DNA from 4 places in the Pseudomonas sp. ABa2 genome. Region 1 is predicted to be linked to each of the others. Evidence: riboswitches for the same ligand, from Rfam matches in the RefSeq annotation. Region 1 holds a riboswitch; each other region holds the start of a gene.
The links. A riboswitch is a leader RNA that binds a small molecule or an ion and turns the genes downstream of it on or off. The one in region 1 is predicted to bind cobalamin.
Positions count from the first base shown of each region.

Region 2: linked by a shared signal. The riboswitch ahead of cobO (cob(I)yrinic acid a,c-diamide adenosyltransferase) and the one ahead of cobG (precorrin-3B synthase) in region 1 are both predicted to bind cobalamin.
Region 3: linked by a shared signal. The riboswitch ahead of AC1G9C_RS20945 (energy-coupling factor ABC transporter permease) and the one ahead of cobG (precorrin-3B synthase) in region 1 are both predicted to bind cobalamin.
Region 4: linked by a shared signal. The riboswitch ahead of AC1G9C_RS03440 (TonB-dependent receptor domain-containing protein) and the one ahead of cobG (precorrin-3B synthase) in region 1 are both predicted to bind cobalamin.

Region 1 covers NZ_CM155239.1:5,146,778-5,150,957, reverse strand. The annotation lists gene AC1G9C_RS24760 (precorrin-8X methylmutase) at 1-464, opposite strand, end outside; gene cobG (precorrin-3B synthase) at 457-1,770, opposite strand; cobalamin riboswitch at 1,868-2,060, opposite strand; gene cbiE (precorrin-6y C5,15-methyltransferase (decarboxylating) subunit CbiE) at 2,117-3,319, shown strand; gene AC1G9C_RS24745 (cobalt-precorrin-6A reductase) at 3,316-4,059, shown strand.
Region 2 covers NZ_CM155239.1:3,131,850-3,136,029, reverse strand. The annotation lists gene AC1G9C_RS15045 (C40 family peptidase) at 1-290, shown strand, start outside; gene AC1G9C_RS15040 (O-methyltransferase) at 287-946, shown strand; gene AC1G9C_RS15035 (hypothetical protein) at 953-1,273, shown strand; cobalamin riboswitch at 1,313-1,517, shown strand; gene cobO (cob(I)yrinic acid a,c-diamide adenosyltransferase) at 1,691-2,302, shown strand; gene AC1G9C_RS15025 (cobyrinic acid a,c-diamide synthase CobB) at 2,299-3,591, shown strand; gene bluB (5,6-dimethylbenzimidazole synthase) at 3,588-4,180, shown strand, end outside.
Region 3 covers NZ_CM155239.1:4,305,412-4,309,591, reverse strand. The annotation lists gene AC1G9C_RS20955 (acyl-CoA dehydrogenase family protein) at 1-157, shown strand, start outside; gene AC1G9C_RS20950 (carbonic anhydrase) at 211-954, opposite strand; cobalamin riboswitch at 1,279-1,477, shown strand; gene AC1G9C_RS20945 (energy-coupling factor ABC transporter permease) at 1,533-2,213, shown strand; gene AC1G9C_RS20940 (hypothetical protein) at 2,223-2,945, opposite strand; gene AC1G9C_RS20935 (DUF3703 domain-containing protein) at 3,050-3,379, shown strand; gene amn (AMP nucleosidase) at 3,445-4,180, shown strand, end outside.
Region 4 covers NZ_CM155239.1:708,825-713,004, forward strand. The annotation lists gene AC1G9C_RS03435 (cobalamin-binding protein) at 1-92, shown strand, start outside; gene AC1G9C_RS03440 (TonB-dependent receptor domain-containing protein) at 127-2,013, opposite strand; cobalamin riboswitch at 2,104-2,306, opposite strand; gene dxs (1-deoxy-D-xylulose-5-phosphate synthase) at 2,380-4,180, opposite strand, start outside.

The sequences.
Region 1 (4,180 bases):
GCCGGCTTCGGCGCGCCGGCATCGAGCATTTCCAGTAGGTAGAACAGCGCGGTGGGGGCATTGCCGATCACCACCACGCTGCCCTCCAGGTGCTCGCGCCAGTGCTCCAGGGCCACCGCCGAGCGGGTGTTGCCCAGTTCGTGGGCCAGCTCCGGCACGCCGGCGTCGTGCAGGGTGCAGATCACTCGGTTGTTCGCCGGCAGGCGCGGGCGGGTGATGCCCTCGGCGACCATGCGCGCATCGCAGAGAATCGGCGCGCCGGCCAGCAGCGCGGCGCGGCCAGCGGCGCCGGCACCGGCGGAGAAGCGCAGATCGGAGGCGACGTCGACCATGCCGCAGGCATGAATCACCCGTACGGCGAGTTTCTCCAGGTCGGCGGGGATGCCGTCCAGGTCGGCCTCGGCGCGGATGGTGGCGAAGGAGCGGCGGTAGATTTCCTGGCCGTCGCGGATGTAATCAAGCATCGGGTGTTCCTGCGGGGTGTTGGCGGGCGAACCAGGCGCCGGCCTCGTCGATGGTCATCGCCGGCGCCAGCAGACGGCCGAAACCGGGCGCCGCGGGTGTGCGTTGATAGAGCTGGTAGTGGTCGGGTGTGCTGGCCAGCAATGTGTAGGGCTGCACGCGGGCGCTGGCGCAGCTGCGCGGGCAGGCGCTGAGGTGCACCTGCGGGCGGGCGTGGCTTGCGCGCAGCAGCTCGGCCAGGTGCAGGGCGTGGCGCTTGCTGTCGGCCAAACCGCGGGCGCAGGCGGCCGAACCGGTGCAGGCGACCAGGCCGAGCAGCGGCTCGTCGGCCTGGGTCAGCAGGCCCAGCTGGTCCAGCCCCGCCAGCAGCTCGCTGGCGCGGGCCTCGGGGACGTTGCCCAGCAGCAGACCCTGCCAGGGCGTCAGGCGCAGCTCGCCGTCGCCATAGCGCTCGCTTAGCTCGGCCAGCGTGGTCAGTTGTTCGGCGTGCAGCCGGCCCAGTTGGGCGCCGGTGGCGACCATGCACAGGCCGGCCTGCGCCTGTGGATAAATCCCAGCCGGCGCGCGCTCGACGGCGGCGGCAGGCTGCCAGCTGGCCGGTGCCGGCTGCAGGGCAAAATCCAGGCGTGCCTGCAGGCGCTGCAGCAGTTCGTTGGCCGGGATCTGCGCCAGTAACTGGCGCATCCGCGATTGCTCGGGCGTGGCCAGCTCGAGGAACAGCAGCAGCAGCTGGCGCACCAGTTCGAGCGCCTGGCTCGCCTCGATGCGCGCCAGTGGCGTGTCCATGGGGCAGCCGGCCAGGCCCAGCAGCAAGTGGTGTTCGTCTTCGGCGGCCAGCCACAGGTCGTGGGGGTGTTCGCGCATGGCGAGGGCTTCGCCGCCATCGAGTTGCAGGGCGAACTTGGCCGACAACGCGTGCAGCGCCGGGCTGTCCTGCAGCAGGTCGAGCAATTGGCTGGCCAGCGGGCGCACGTCCATCCGCGCCTGCGGGTCGAGGCCGGCGGCGGGGCTGAGCAGCAGGTTGCGCACATCGTCGGCGGCGGCCACGCGCGGACCGAGGCCGGCGCTCAGCAGGGCGTCGATCAGCGGGTTTTCCTGGCCGGGCAGCACGCCGCGGATCTGCAGGTTGCTGCGGTTGGTCAGCTCCAGCACACCGCTGGCGCCATGCCGCGCCGCCTCGGCAATCGCGCGTGCCTGGGCGCTGCGCAGCACGCCGCCGGGCAGCTTGATGCGGCAGATGCCACCGTCCAGCGCGGGGACGATGCGCAGCAGGCCGGGGCAGGCGGAAGGGCGAACGGGCGCGAGCAAAGGGTCACCTGTGGCTAACGACGCGGCGACCGAACCAGCGAAATCCGCCCACAGGGGGACTCCATGGCATCGGTACACCCCGCCCGATGTTGGCACTCGCGACCAGCGTTCGTCGGCAGGTCTCCTGGCTGACAGGTCTTCGTCCGCCGCGCCTTCCCGGTTACCCAGTGGCCGATTGCATTGGACTCGCTGTTTACAGTTGCGGGGGCAGCCACGGTTTTACCGTGTTCCCTCTTAGGCCCGTTGCGGAGTCGTATCGACTCAAGGGCACCGACGAAGGCGCTATTATGCCCGCTTTGCCCGGAGCGCGGACAGGCGCTCCGTCGGGCTTGCGCGAGGACATTGGATGAAACCCTGGTTGACCCTGGTCGGCATCGGCGAAGACGGCTACCCCGGCCTGGGCAAGGCCGCGCGCCGCGCGCTGCTGGCGGCTACGCGCATCGTCGGTGCGCCGCGTCAGCTGGCGCTGCTGCCGCCGTGCATCGGTGGCGAACGGGAAACCTGGCCCAGTCCCTTCGACCTGCAGCCGCTGCTGGCCCGGCGTGGCGAGGCGCTGTGCGTGCTGGCCAGCGGCGACCCGATGTTCTATGGCGTCGGCGCCAGCCTGGCGCGGCAGGTGCCGGCCGACGAGCTGCTAGTGCTGCCGGCGCCGTCCTCGGTGTCGCTGGCGGCGGCGCGCCTGGGCTGGCCATTGCAAGAGGTGGAGGTGCTGTCGCTGGTCGGCCGGCCGCTGGCCACGCTCAACGCCCGGCTGTTTCCCGGCCTGCGCCTGCTGGTGCTGAGCGCCGATGGCGACACGCCTGCGCAGGTCGCCGCAGCGCTGCGCGCCCGTGGTTTCGGCGCCAGCCGCCTGACCCTGCTGGAACATCTGGGCGGCCCCGACGAGCGCCGCCTCGATGGCCTGGCCGCGAGCTGGAACCTGCCGCGCGGCGCCGACCTCAACCTGCTGGCCGTGGAATGCCTGGCCGACGCCGGGGCAAAGGTGCTGCCGCCGACCTGCGGCCTGCCGGACGAGGCCTACCGTCACGACGGCCAGCTGACCAAGCGCGACGTGCGCGCAGTGACCCTGGCGCGCCTGGCGCCGCTGCCCGGCGAGCTGCTGTGGGATGTCGGCGCCGGCTGTGGCTCCATCGGCATCGAGTGGATGCGCGCGCACCCGGCCTGCCGCGCCATCGCCGTTGAGGCCAACGAGGGCCGTCAGGATCATATCCGCCACAACCGCGATGCCCTCGGCGTACCCGGTCTGCAGCTGGTCGCCGGGCACGCGCCCGAGGCGCTGGTCGGGCTGCCCGCGCCGGATGCGATCTTTATCGGCGGCGGCGTCACGGTGCCCGGCGTGCTTGATGATTGCTGGGACGCGCTCAAGCCCGGCGGGCGTCTGTTGGCCAATGCCGTGACCATTCAAAGCGAGGCGGCGCTGGTGGCCTTCCGCGAACGGCAGGGTGGCGAGCTGCTGCGGCTCACCGTGGCCCAGGCGCAGCCGCTGGGCGGCTTCGACACCTGGCGCGCGGCGCTGCCGATCACCCTGCTGGCGGTGCGCAAGCCGTGAGTGCGCGACTCCTGCTGCTCGGCGGCACCAGCGAGGCGCTGCGCCTGGCCCGTCTCCTCGGGCCGGAGACCGTCTACAGCCTGGCCGGCCTCGGCCGCGTGCCGGACGACCTGGCCTGCCGCGTGCGCGTCGGCGGCTTTGGCGGCGCCGAAGGCCTGGCGGCCTTTATCGCCGCCGAAGGCATCGAGCTGCTGCTCGATCTGACCCACCCCTATGCGGCGCAGATCAGCCATAACGCCGCCCGCGCTGCCGCGATCGCCGGCGTGCCCTGCTGGGCGCTGCGTCGCCCCGGCTGGCAGCCGGGCCCGGATGACGACTGGCGCGAGGTGGACGGCTGGGATGAGCTGAGCCGCGCGCTGGCGCCGTTCCAGCGGCCGTTCTTCACCTCCGGGCGCGAGCCGCTGGCCCATCTGCACGAGATTCCCGAGCACCAGCACTGGACGGTACGCTGCCTGCAGAGCGAACCGGCGCCGCCGCGCGCCGAGATCATCGGTGCGCGCGGGCCGTTCTCGCTGGACGCGGAACGCGCGCTGTTCGCCCGCATCCGCTGCGATGTGCTGGTAAGCAAGAACAGCGGCAGTGCTTCTACCGAGCCGAAGCTGCAGGTCGCCCGTGAGCTGGGGCTGCCGGTGCTGCTGTTGCGTCGCCCCGCGTTGCCGGCGGTGACGCGGGAATTCGCCGAGCTGGAAGCCCTGTGGGAGGCGCTTCAGCGGCGACTGGACTGCTGCCGTCACGGCTAAAGACCCTCCCACGGATTTGCGTTGTGGCCCAAGAGCGGGTGCGTTGGCTTAGGGTGGATCACGCTTCATCGATCCACCGTTGTGGTGGACGTAAAAAGCGACGTCCACCCTACGGATTGCC
Region 2 (4,180 bases), 2.0 Mb from region 1:
ATCGCGACGCCGCCGGCATCAGCCTGCCGCGTTCGACCCGCGAGCTGAGCGCCATGCGCAGCCCCAAGGTGCGCCGCGACGCCCTGCAGAGCGGCGACCTGGTGTTCTTCGCCACCAACGGCGGGCGCGGCGTCAGTCATGCCGGCATCTATGTCGGCGAGGGACGTTTCGTCCACGCGCCGTCTTCGGGCGGCACGGTGCGCCTGGACAGCCTGGACAACAGCTACTGGCAGCGCGCCTATCTGGACGCCAAGCGCGTGCTCGCCCCCGAACTGGCGCGCAATCCGTGACCCAGCGCAGCCTGCAGCTCGACGACGCGCTTTACCAGTACCTGCTGGACGTCTCCCTGCGCGAGTCGCCGTTGCTCGCCCGCCTGCGCGCGGAAACTGCGCAGCTGAGCGAGGCGCGCTGGCAGATCGCCCCGGAGCAGGGTCAGTTCATGGCCCTGCTGGTGCGGCTGGTCGGCGCGCGGCGGATCGTCGAGGTCGGCACCTTCACCGGCTACAGCGCCATTTGCCTAGCCGATGCCATGGGGCCGCAGGGTCAGCTGATCTGCTGCGACCTGCCCGGCGACTACAACGCCACCGCGCGCCGCTATTTCGCCGAGGCCGGTCTGGCCGAGCGTATCCAATGGCGTCTGGGCCCGGCGCTGGACAGCCTGGCGGCGCTGGAGCACGAAGGGCAGGGCGACTTCGACCTGATCTTCGTCGACGCCGACAAGGCCAACTACCCGGCCTACCTGGAGCAGGCGCTGCGCCTGTTGCGCCAGGGCGGCCTGCTGCTGTTCGACAACACCCTGTGGAGCGGCCGGGTGTTGCAGCCGCAGCCGGACAGCGCCGACACCCGCGCCATTCAGGCGCTGAACCGGGCGCTCAAGGACGATGCGCGCGTCGAGCTGTCGCTGCTGCCGCTGGGCGACGGCCTGACCCTGTGCCGCAAGCGCTGAGCCGCCGTGGCCGACGCCATCCGTCTGCCGCCCCAGCCCGACGCCTGCGAACTGTGCGCGCGGTCGGTGGCGCTGACCCGTCACCACCTGATCCCCAAGGCCCTGCACGACAAGGCCTATGTGCAGAAGCGCTATCCCCGCCACGAACGCATCACGGCCACGCTCTGGGTCTGTCGCGCCTGCCATAACCAGATCCACCGGCTGTTCAGCGAGAAGGAGCTGGCACTGAGCTACAACAGCCGCGAAGCGTTGCTGGGCGACGAGCGCTTGCGCGGTTTCGTCGAGTGGCTGGCGCGCAAGCCGGCCGGCTTCGTCCCCCGCCACTGAGTCGCGTCGGCGTTGACGGGCGAGGCGGCCAGCCTCTACCCTGCGCGCCTTGCTTCAGGTGCCCGACGCCACGCGCGTACGAGGTGAAACAGGGAAGCCGGTACAGAATCCGGCGCTGCCCCCGCAACGGTAGGTGAGTCAAACGCCGCTCTATTGCCACTGTGCTTCGTGCATGGGAAGGCGCGGCGCTAGCCCGCGAGGCTCGCTCACAAGCCCGGAGACCGGCCTGCTGCAGTCCACGGCATCGCGGAGGGCGTTGTCTGGCGTGCGGGCTCGCCTTCCCGGTGGCCTGCGCGCGCCGTTCTCCGCCTGCCTTGTCCAGCCCAGTGTGTTCGGGAGCGTAACGATGCCGCCACGCCAGCTTGCCAGTCGTGCACGGCGGCCCGCGCCCGGATGCCCGCAGACCAGGAAACTTCGATGAGCGAATCGGCTGATCGCGACGCCCGGCACCAGGCGCGCATGGCGCGCAAGAAGGCGCTGATCGACGCGAAGATCGCCCAGGCCCAGGACCAGTACGGCCTGCTGCTGGTGCACAGCGGCAACGGCAAGGGCAAGAGCAGCAGCGCCTTCGGCATGGTCGCCCGCGCCCTCGGCCACGGCATCAAAGTCGGCGTGGTGCAATTCATCAAAGGCGCCGCCAGCACCGGCGAGGAGGCCTTCTTCCGCCGTTTTCCCGAGGAAGTCAGCTACCACGTGATGGGCGAGGGCTTCACCTGGGAGACCCAGGATCGCCAGCGCGATATCGCCAAGGCGGGCGAGGCCTGGGCCGTGGCGCAGCGCCTGCTGAGCGACGAGGGCGTCGGCCTGGTGGTGCTGGACGAGCTGAATATCGCCCTCAAGCACGGTTATCTGCAGCTCGATGCGGTGCTCGCCGATATCCAGGCGCGGCCGCTCTCGCAGCACGTGGTGGTGACCGGGCGCGGCGCCTTGCCGGGGATGATCGAGGCGGCCGATACGGTGACCGAGATGGGCCTGGTCAAGCATGCCTTCAAGGCCGGGGTGAAGGCGCAGAAGGGGGTGGAGTTTTGACCTCGCGCCAGTGCCCGGCGCTGCTGATCGCCGCGCCAGCCTCGGGGCAGGGCAAGACCACCGTCACCGCCGCCCTGGCGCGCCTGCACAGCCGTCAGGGTCGGCGGGTGCGGGTGTTCAAGTGCGGCCCGGATTTCCTCGACCCGATGATCCTCGCCCGCGCCAGCGGCGCGCCGGTGTACCAGCTCGACCTGGCCATGGTCGGCGAGGCGGAGAGCCGCCGCCTGCTCTGGCAGGCGGCGGGCGAGGCCGAGCTGATCCTGATCGAGGGGGTGATGGGCCTGTTCGACGGCCAGCCCTCGGCGGCCGACCTGGCGCGGCAGTTCGGCGTGCCGGTGCTGGGGGTGATCGACGGTTCGGCCATGGCCCAGACCTTCGGCGCCCTGGCCCATGGCCTGGCGACCTTCCAGCCCGACCTGCCGTTCGCCGGCGTGCTCGGCAACCGGGTGGCCAGCGCCCGTCACGGCGAGATCCTGCGCGCTGCGCTGCCGCCGACTATCCGCTGGTACGGCGCGCTGCCGCGCAATGCCGCGGTGGAGCTGCCCAGCCGCCACCTGGGGTTGGTGCAGGCGCAGGAGCTGGCCGACCTGGATGCGCGCCTGGATGCCGCCGCCGATGCCCTGGCCGCCAGCGCCGAGGTGGCCTTGCCGGCACCGGTGCGCTTTGCCGCGCCGCCGCCGCGGGTGGTCGAGCCGCTGCTGGCCGGCGTGCGCATCGGCGTGGCGCGCGATGGCGCCTTCGCCTTTCTCTACCAGGCCAACCTCGATCTGCTGCGCGAGCTGGGCGCCGAACTCGAATTCTTCTCGCCGCTGGCCGGCGACGGCCTGCCGCAGGTGGACAGCCTCTACCTGCCCGGCGGCTACCCCGAATTGCATCTGGCCCAGCTGCAAGGCAACCAGGCCATGGCCGCGGCGATCCGCGCCCATCACCAGGCCGGCAAGCCGATCCTCGCCGAGTGCGGCGGCATGCTCTATCTGCTCGACGAGCTGGCCGACAAGCAGGGCGCCAGCGGCCGCATGCTCGGCCTGCTGGCCGGCCGCGCCGCGCTGCAACCGCGATTGACCGCCCTGGCCCTGCAGCAGGTGACGTTGCCGGAAGGCGAGCTGCGTGGCCACAGCTACCACCATTCGCGCCTGGACAGCCCGCTGGCGCCGCTGGCTCTGGGCCGTTGCCCGAACGGCAAGGCGGTGGCCGAGGCGGTCTATCGCCTGGGACGGCTGACGGCCAGCTATATCCACTTCTACCTGCCGTCCAATCCCCTGGCGGCGGCGGCGCTGTTGCGTCCATGAGCGACCAGGCCTTCAGCGCCGCTGAGCGCGCCGCGGTCTATCGCGCCATCGCCGAGCGCCGCGACATGCGTCATTTCAGTGGCGGCGAGGTGCCGGCCGAGGTGCTGGCACGCCTGCTGGAGGCGGCGCACCGCGCACCCAGCGTCGGCCTGATGCAGCCCTGGCGCTTTCTGCGCATCAGCGACCCGCAATTGCGCGAAGCCGCCTACGCGCTGGTGGAGGCTGAGCGGGTGCGCACCGCCGAGGCGCTGGGCGAACGCTCCGATGAATTCATGCGGCTCAAGGTCGAGGGTATTCGCGAGTGCGCCGAGCTGCTGGCGGTGGCGTTGATGGACGGGCGCCAAAAGCATGTCTTCGGCCGCCGCACCCTGCCGGAAATGGATATGGCGTCGGTGGCCTGCGCCATTCAGAATCTCTGGCTGGCCGCCCGCGCCGAAGGCTTGGGCCTGGGCTGGGTGTCGTTGTTCGAGCCCGAGGCGTTGGCCGCGCTGCTGGGCATGCCCGCCGGCAGCAAGCCGGTGGCGCTGCTCTGCCTGGGGCCGGTCGCGGCCTTCTATGACCAGCCGATGCTGGTGGAAGAGGGCTGGGC
Region 3 (4,180 bases), 840 kb from region 1:
GCTGCAGGCCAAGCTGCTGCTGGAGGCCGGCAACGCCACGGTGTCCGACGCCTTTATCGCCAGCCGCCTGGAAGGCCGCGGCCGGGTCTACGGCACCCTGCCGCGCGGCGTCGACGTCGAAGCACTGCTGGCGCGCAGCATGCCGCAGCTGGGCTGAGGGAAGGGGGGGACGCGCCGGCCATCCAGTCGGCGCATCAGCGGCAGGAGGCTTTAGTCGTCGCTCTCCAGCACTTCTCGGCCATTGAGTGGCTGGATCGGCCGCGCGTTCATCGCGTACAGGTGGCGGAACTGTGCCAGTTGCGCCTGGGACAGCTCGACCGGCTGCTTCAGTACGCGCCATTGCACGTTCTCGCTGCACGGCGGGGTGGTCAGCGAGCCGGCGAAGGCATAGTAGCCCTGCTGCGGCGGCAGTAGGGTTTGCGGGGCGAAGCTGTCGGCCAGCTCGACTTTCTCGCCCGCCCTGGTCGGCATGGCATCGAACACCTGACCCAGAGCCTGATTCTGCTCGCCTTCCCTGAACAGCACTGCCACCACCGCCAGGCGGCCATCGGCGGCTTGGTGGACGAAGTGCGCGACCATCGGGAATGCCCGCCCGGCGATGTGCTCCTCGCTTGGCGTGTGGAAATGGAACTGCACCAGGCGGTAGGGCTCGCCGTCGATCTCGACGCCGCCGGCATTGGCCAGGTTCACCTGGACGGTGTGGCCGTTGTTCACTACCTCCGCTGGGCTGGCCTGGTAGTCGAACATGATGCGCGGCAGGGAGGCTCGCGTGGCATCGCGGATGTCGATCGGCGATTGGGCATGGCCAATCGCGCAGGTTTCGTAGCCTGGGGCCAGCTGGGACCAGTGTGCGGGGCCCTCCTTGCCCTGGTAGTTCCAGTGCGGTTGCTGCTCGGCAGCCATGGCGCCGGTTGCGAACAGGGCTGTCAACGCGACGATCAGGGGTTTCTTCATATGCGCTCTCGTTACCGGATGATGGATCTGCGGGCTCGCGTGATCTGCAGTCGGCGCGGGTGCAGGAACACTACGATTGCCTTGTAATAAATGGTTACATATACCCGCGCGCAACGTGACGGTTGCCGCACTGGCGGGGAAGCGAGCGCCTCCAGCACCGCATCTGCTCAGCCAGTGAGGCGCTCCTGCCGCGGATGCCCCTCAGCCGTCGCGACGCGAGCGACAGATCAGTGACAGGCCCGGCTCTGGTGGGTTCCGAATCTCGCCGAGGAGCCTGGTGCGGGCGCGGTTGAGAGCGGGCGCTGTCTTTTGTCCGTGCGGCCGGGTAAGGTGGCCGCCGATGGTTCCGGCCCCAGGGTCGGATGAAAAGGGAACAGGGTGCGGCGCCGCGTCGCCAATGCCCTGGCTGCCCCCGCAACTGTAAGCGGCGAACGACGCCCATATGCCACTGGCCCACAGGCCGGGAAGGCGGGCGAAGTGTCGAGCCGCGAGCCAGGAGACCTGCCATCGCCGTCGGGCGCTTGCGCCCATCCCCTCCATCCGGATCGTCGCGCGGTGGGCGCGACCAAGGAACCCTTATGCATATCGAACCCGGCGTCGTCGAAGGCGCCAAGATCCTGCTCAGCTACGCCACTGCCGTCACCGGCCTCGGCCTGACCGCCAAACTGGCCCGCGATGCCATCCGCGACAACGGCGGGGTGGTCGCCCTGGCGCTACGCAGCCTGTTGACCACCGCCCTGGTGTTCTGCTTCTTCGAGGTCCTGCCGCGTCATCCGGTGGGCGTCTCGGAGGTCCACCTGATCCTCGGCTCGACCCTGCTGCTGCTGTTCGGCGCCGGCGCCGCGGCCATCGGTCTGGCCGTCGGCCTGCTGTTGCAAGGGCTGCTGTTCGCCCAGTTCGACCTGCCGCAGTACGGCATGAACGTCACCACCCTGCTGCTGCCGCTGTGGGGCATCCAGCTGCTGGCCAAGCGCATCGTCGCGCCGGGCACCGCCTACGTGGATCTCTCCTACAAGCAGGCGCTGGCGCTGTCGACCGCCTACCAGGGCGGCATCGTCGCCTGGGTGGCGTTCTGGGCCTTCTACGGTCAGGGCTTCGCCGGCGACAACCTGGCGGCGGTGGGCAGCTTCGGCCTGGCCTACATGAGCGTGATCCTGATCGAGCCGCTGATCGATCTGGGCGTGCTGGCCGCGGCCAAGGCGCTGGCGCGTTTCAGCCAGGGTCCGCTGTTCAACGTGCGCCTGCACCAGGCCGCCTGACCCGTAGCGTTACTTGCGGCGCTGCCAGATCATCTTGCCGGTATTGCTCTCGGTGACCAGGTACGGGTCGCTGAAGCGATAGTAAGCGGCGGGCTGGTAGTAGGCGGCGCCGTCCAGGCGCACCAGCAGCACGCCGTTGTCGCTGCGCCAGCGGCCGCGGTACTGCAGTTCGCCCGGGCTGTTGAAACTCCAGTCGCTGCCGCCGCCGGCCGCCAGGCTCCATTGTGCGACGCTGCCGTCGGCGCCCAGCTGCAGGGTCAGCAGGGTGGCGAAAGCGGCGAAGCTGGCGCCGCCGCTGTTGATCTGCTTCTCGTGAATCCAGGTGCCGATCAGCGCCGGGTCCAGGCGTTTCGCCGCGACTGGCGCGTCGGCCGGCGCGCCACGCTGGAACAGCGCCTGGCGCTCCAGCACCTGGCCGTTGCGCGGGTCGCGCGCGGCGATGCTGACGTTGAGCATGGCGTTGGCGTAGGTGGCGTTCATATTGGCGATCACCAGCCCGGACTGCGGGTCGCTGATCTCGGCGCGCAGCAACTGGCCGTCGTAATGACCCTTGAGGTTCAGGCGCAGACGCTGGTTTTCCACATACTGCCCTTCCACCGTCTGGCCCTGGCTGTTCAGGATCAGTTCGGCCGGCAGGCCGTCGAGGTTGGCGTGGTAGTGGCCGTCCAGCTCGCCGGCGAGCAGGACGGGAGCGAGCAGGGGCAGCAGGAGCAGGCTGAGCAGGCGTGGCATGGGGCGGCCCTCGGGCAGGCGCTATGCGGCTAAGCCTAGTCGCTTGACCGCGGGGCCGCCCCAGGCTTGCAGACTGTCCCGGTCGCCTACTCTGGAGCACCGCCATGAACCGTCGCCAAGCCTTCCACCACGAACTGCAACTGGCCCGCCGTCTGCGCTGCCTGGGCGATGCCGCGGGCGAACTGCGCCATCTGGAGCGTGCCCATATCCTCAGCCAGCCGAGTTTTCTCCAGCACGGCCTGAGCCACTGGCTGATGCTGCTGTGGGCCTGGCGCCGGCGCGACTGGGCCGAGCTGGTCGCGCAGCTGCTGCGTCTGCCGGGCAGCCTGGGGTCGCTGCTGGGCCTCTACCCGCTGGGCAATCCCGGCACGCGCCGGGTCGGGCCGCTGACGCCGCAGCCCGTGCCGGAGGATCTTGCTCGCCTGCTGCGCTGAGCGCTATGCCTGGCGCTGCCGGAACAGGCAAGATAGGGGCGTTCGATCAACCAGGAAGGTGCGCCGTGAAACCCTGTGCCGATGAATTCGTCGTTGCCTTTACCCCGGAAGAGGCGGTCGACCGCCTCGCCGCCCTCCACCAGCAGGCCACCGGCGCCCTCAGCCGGGCGCTGAAACGCTACCTCAAGGAGCGCATCAAGCCCGACGCCGGCGAGCATTGTCTGTTCCGCTATCCCGAGCTGCGCCTGACCTACCTGTGCCAGGGCGAGGTGCCGACCACCGTGCGCGCCTACGCCAAGGTGCAGGTGCCGGGTACCTACAGCGTCACCGTGACCCAGCCGGCGGCCTTTCGCAAATACCTGCTGGAGCAGCTGCGGCCGCTGATGCACGACTTCACCCTGCGCGTGGAAGTCGGCATGAGCCAGCAGAACATTCCCTATCCCTACGTGGTGGAGCAGGGCGACGAGCTGGCCGGCAGCGGGGTGACCGCCGCCGAGCTGGCGCGGGTGTTCCCCAGCACCGACCTGTCCGCCGCCACCGACGGCACCGCCGACGGCCTGTACGACTGGGAGAACACCGACCCGCTGCCGCTGGCGCTGTTCGACGCGGCCCGGGTGGATTTCTCCCTGCGCCGCCTGGTGCACTACACCGGCAGCGACTGGCGCCACGTGCAGCCGTGGATTCTGCTGACCAACTACCACCGCTACGTCGACCAGTTCATCCGCCATGGTCTGGACATGCTGGTAGGCGACTCGCGCTTCACCCGCCTGGTGCTGCCGGGCAACGTGGTGGTCGAGCGCG
Region 4 (4,180 bases), 750 kb from region 1:
GGGCGGTGCCGGACAGGGGCCTGGAGCGGCCCAGCCGGCAGATGCTCGGCGCCATCGAGCGGCTGTGCGAGCGGCTGGCCACGGCGCGTTAGCCTGGAGCGGCTTGGTGCACCGTGAGCACCGGGATCAGAGTTGCGGCGTCCAGGTCAGCGAGAGCAGGGCGCTGCGGCCTTCCTCGCGGTAGCCGTAGTAACTCACGCTACCGAAGAAGGGGTCGTTCGGTCGGCTGTACAGCGCCTGGGAATAGTCCTTGTCCAGCAGGTTGTCGACCTTGACCTGCCACAGCAGCTCCTCGTTCATCCGCCAGCTGGCCCGCGCGCCCAGCAGGCCGTAGCCGGCGATCTCGCGGGTGTTGGCGGCATCGTCGTAGCGCCCGGAGACGGCCTGCCAGGTGAGGCCGGCGGCGAAGGCGCCGAACTGACGGTCCAGATCCAGGCTCAGGCTGCGTTTGGCGCGGCGCGGCAGGGTGTGGCCGCTGTCGCGATCACGTGGGTCGAGCAGGCTGGCGCCGAGAGCGGCCTGCCAGCCCAGCACCTCGCGTTCCAGGCTCAGTTCCAGGCCTTGCAGGCGTGCCTGGTTGACGTTCATCGGGGTGCTGAAGAAGGTCAGCGGATCGCTGACTACGGTGATCAGGTCTTCGACCTCGGTGCGGTAGGCCGACAGGCTCCAGCGGCTGTCCAGGTGCTCGCCGCGCAGTTGCACCTCGTAGGTCTTCGAGCGCTCGGGGGCCAGGTTCGGGTTGCCGCCATAGAACGAGCTGGTGGGGAAATACAGGTCGTTGAAGGTCGGCGCGTGGAAGCCCTCGCCGTAGCTCAGCAGCAGCTCGAGACGCTCGCTCAGGTCCAGGCTCAGTGCCGCGTTCCAGGTGTTCTCGCTGCCGAACTGCTGGTTGTCGTCGTGGCGCAGGCCCAGCTCGGTGGCGAAGCCCTCGCCACGGAAGCGGTGCTGGACGAAGGCGGCCCGGTTCCAGCGCTCGGTCTGGCTGAACTCGCTGTCGCTGCCCAGGCGGTCCTCGTACCAGTCGAGACCGAGCAGCAGCTGCTGGGCGTCGCTCAGTTGCAGGGTGTTGAGCCAGCCCGCGCTGTCGCGGTAGGTGTTGTACTGATAGTTGTTGCTGGCGTTCAGCGGGTCGCGGTTGTCGCTCTTGTCCTCGCCGTGGCCGAGCTCCAGGCGACTGCTCCAGCGCTCGGCGAGCTGCGCCTCGAGATGGGCCGCGGCAGTGGAAACGCTGAAGCGCTCGCTGGGGTTGCCCGGCACGAAGCTGAACAGGTCGTCGTACTCGCTCTCGCCATGCTGTTCGAGCAGGCTCAGACCGCCTTCGAGGCGTTCGTTGAAGCGGTGCTGCAGGCTCAGGTTGAAGGCCTTGCGGCGCAGGCCGTCGTGGTCGCCGTCATAGCCGCGAGCGTCTGCTGAGCGGTCGAAGCCGGCGCGCTCGACCAGGCTGGCGCCGAGGTCGAAACGCGTGCGCTGGTCGCCGCCGGACAGTCCCAGGCTGCGTTCGAAGGTCTGCTGGCTACCGGCGGCCAGGCGCAGGCGCGGTTGCAGGCCGGCCTCGCCCTGGCGGGTGAAAATCTGGATCACCCCGCCGATGGCGTCGGCGCCATACAGCGCCGAACGTGGGCCGCGCACCACCTCGATGCGCTCGATCTGCTCGGGGCTGAGGAATTCCAGGCGGGCCAGGCCGCTGGCGGCGGCATTCAGACGCACGCCGTCGACCAGCACCAGAGTCTGGTTGGCGTTGGCGCCACGCAGAAACAGGCTGGTCAGGCTGCCGCGGCCGCCGTTCTGCACGATGGATACGCCAGGGACGCGGCTGAGCAGATCGGGCACGCTGCTGACCTGCAAACGCTCGATATCCGCCCGCTCGAACACCGTGGTGGCGGCGGTGGCCTGGGCTTGCGGTTCGGCCAGGCGCCCGGAGGTGATCACCAGCGGCTCGGCGGCGTAGGGTTCGGCGGCCAGGGCGAGGCCGGGCAGAACGGCGATGGCCAGGGCCAGGGGGGACAGTTTCATCAGGGATATTCCTCAAAGGTCGGCAGACGTTCGAGGAGGGCAGGGGCAAGCGCGCGCAGGGCGGCGCTTGACGGTGCGGCCCTCCGCAACACCAGTCGCACCGCCGGGGCCGGTCTCCGGGCTCACGACCCCGGTCCGCCTTCCCGGGAATACCCAGTGGCCGTGGACAAGGTGCAGGCTTGCGGCCTGCCGTCGATTACCGTTGCGGGGGCAGCGTCGGGATTGCCCGGATGGGCGCACCGACTTCCCGTTTCACGCCGTGTTAGCGGCGCACCCTGGCGGAACATGCAATGCCGCGCACCCTAGTGCGCGGCGGGATGAATGACAAGCAAGGTCCGCTCATTCAGCGATGAGCGGGTCTCATGTTCAGGCGGGCAACTGGGCCAGGCGCGCGCGCACCGCGGCTTCGATGCCGGCCTGGTCGAGGCCGCATTCTTTGAGCATCTGCGCCGGCTTGGCGTGTTCGACGTAGTAGTCGGGCAGGCCCAGCTGCAGCAGCGGCTTGACGATGTTCTCGGCGGCGAGGAACTCGCCGACCGCGCTGCCGGCGCCGCCCATCACCGCGTTTTCCTCGATGCTCACCAGCAGCTCGTGGCTGGCCGCCAGTTCGCGCAGCAGGGCGGCGTCCAGCGGTTTGACGAAACGCATGTCGACCACCGTGGCGTCCAGCGTCTCGCCGACCTGCAGCGCCTCGGCCAGTTGCACGCCGAAGGCCAGCAGGGCGACGCGGCGGCCCTGGCGACGGATCAGGCCCTTGCCGATTTCCAGCGGCGCCAGGCCTGGGTCGATGGTGGCGTTGGGGCCGCTGCCGCGCGGGTAGCGCACCGCCGCCGGGCCGTCGAACAGGTAGCCGGTGGTGAGCATGCGGCGCAGCTCGTTCTCGTCGCTGGGGGTCATCACCAGCATGCCGGGGATGCAGCGCAGGTAGGAGATATCGAAGCTGCCGGCGTGGGTCGGGCCGTCCTCGCCGACCAGGCCGGCGCGGTCGATGGCGAACAGCACGTCGAGGTTCTGCACCGCCACGTCGTGGATCAGCTGGTCGTAGCCGCGCTGGAGGAAGGTCGAGTAGATCGCCACCACCGGCTTGACCCCGTCGCAGGCCATGCCGGCGGCCAGGGTGACGGCGTGCTGCTCGGCGATGGCGACATCGAAGTAGCGCGCCGGGAAGCGTTCGGCGAAGGCCACCAGGTCCGAGCCTTCCTTCATCGCCGGGGTGATGCCGACCAGGCGCGAGTCTGCTGCGGCCATGTCGCACAGCCACTGGCCGAACACGTTGGAGTATTTCGGGCCGGCCGGCCGTTTCTGGCTGGAGAGCGGCGCGGCATCGGGCTTGACCGGCTCCAGCTTGGTAATGGCGTGGTAGCCGATCGGGTCGGCCTCGGCCGGGGCGAAGCCCTTGCCCTTCTTGGTCACCACATGGAGGAACTGCGGGCCGTCCAGGTCGCGCATATTGCGCAGGGTGGCGAGCAGGGTGGGCAGGTCGTGGCCGTCGATGGGGCCGATATAGTTCCAGCCCAGTTCCTCGAACAGGGTGCCGGGTACCAGCATGCCCTTGGCGTGTTCCTCGGTCTTGCGCGCGATCTCCCAGGCGCCAGGCAGGCGCGAGAGGATCTTCTTGCTGCCCTCGCGCATGCTGGCGTAGGTGCGGCTGGAGAGGATCTTGGCCAGGTAGTTGGACAGCCCGCCGACATTCTTGGAGATCGACATGTCGTTGTCGTTGAGCACCACCAGCATGTTGGCGCCGACCTCGCTGGCGTGGTTGAGCGCCTCGAAGGCCATGCCGGCGGTCAGCGCGCCGTCGCCGATCACCGCCACGCTCTTGCGCCGCTCGCCCTGCAGGCGGGCGGCGATGGCCATGCCCAGTGCGGCGCTGATGCTGGTGCTGGAGTGGCCGACGCCGAAGGTGTCGTACTCGCTCTCGCTGCGGCGCGGGAAGGCGGCCAGGCCGTCCTTCTGGCGCAGCGTGGCCATGCGCTCGCGGCGGCCGGTGAGGATCTTGTGCGGGTAGGCCTGGTGGCCGACGTCCCACACCAGGCGGTCGTCGGGGGTGTCGAAGACGTAATGCAGGGCGATGGTCAGCTCGATCACGCCGAGGCCGGCGCCGAAATGGCCACCGCTCTGGCCGACGCTGTACAGCAGGTACTGGCGCAGTTCGTCGGCGAGGGTT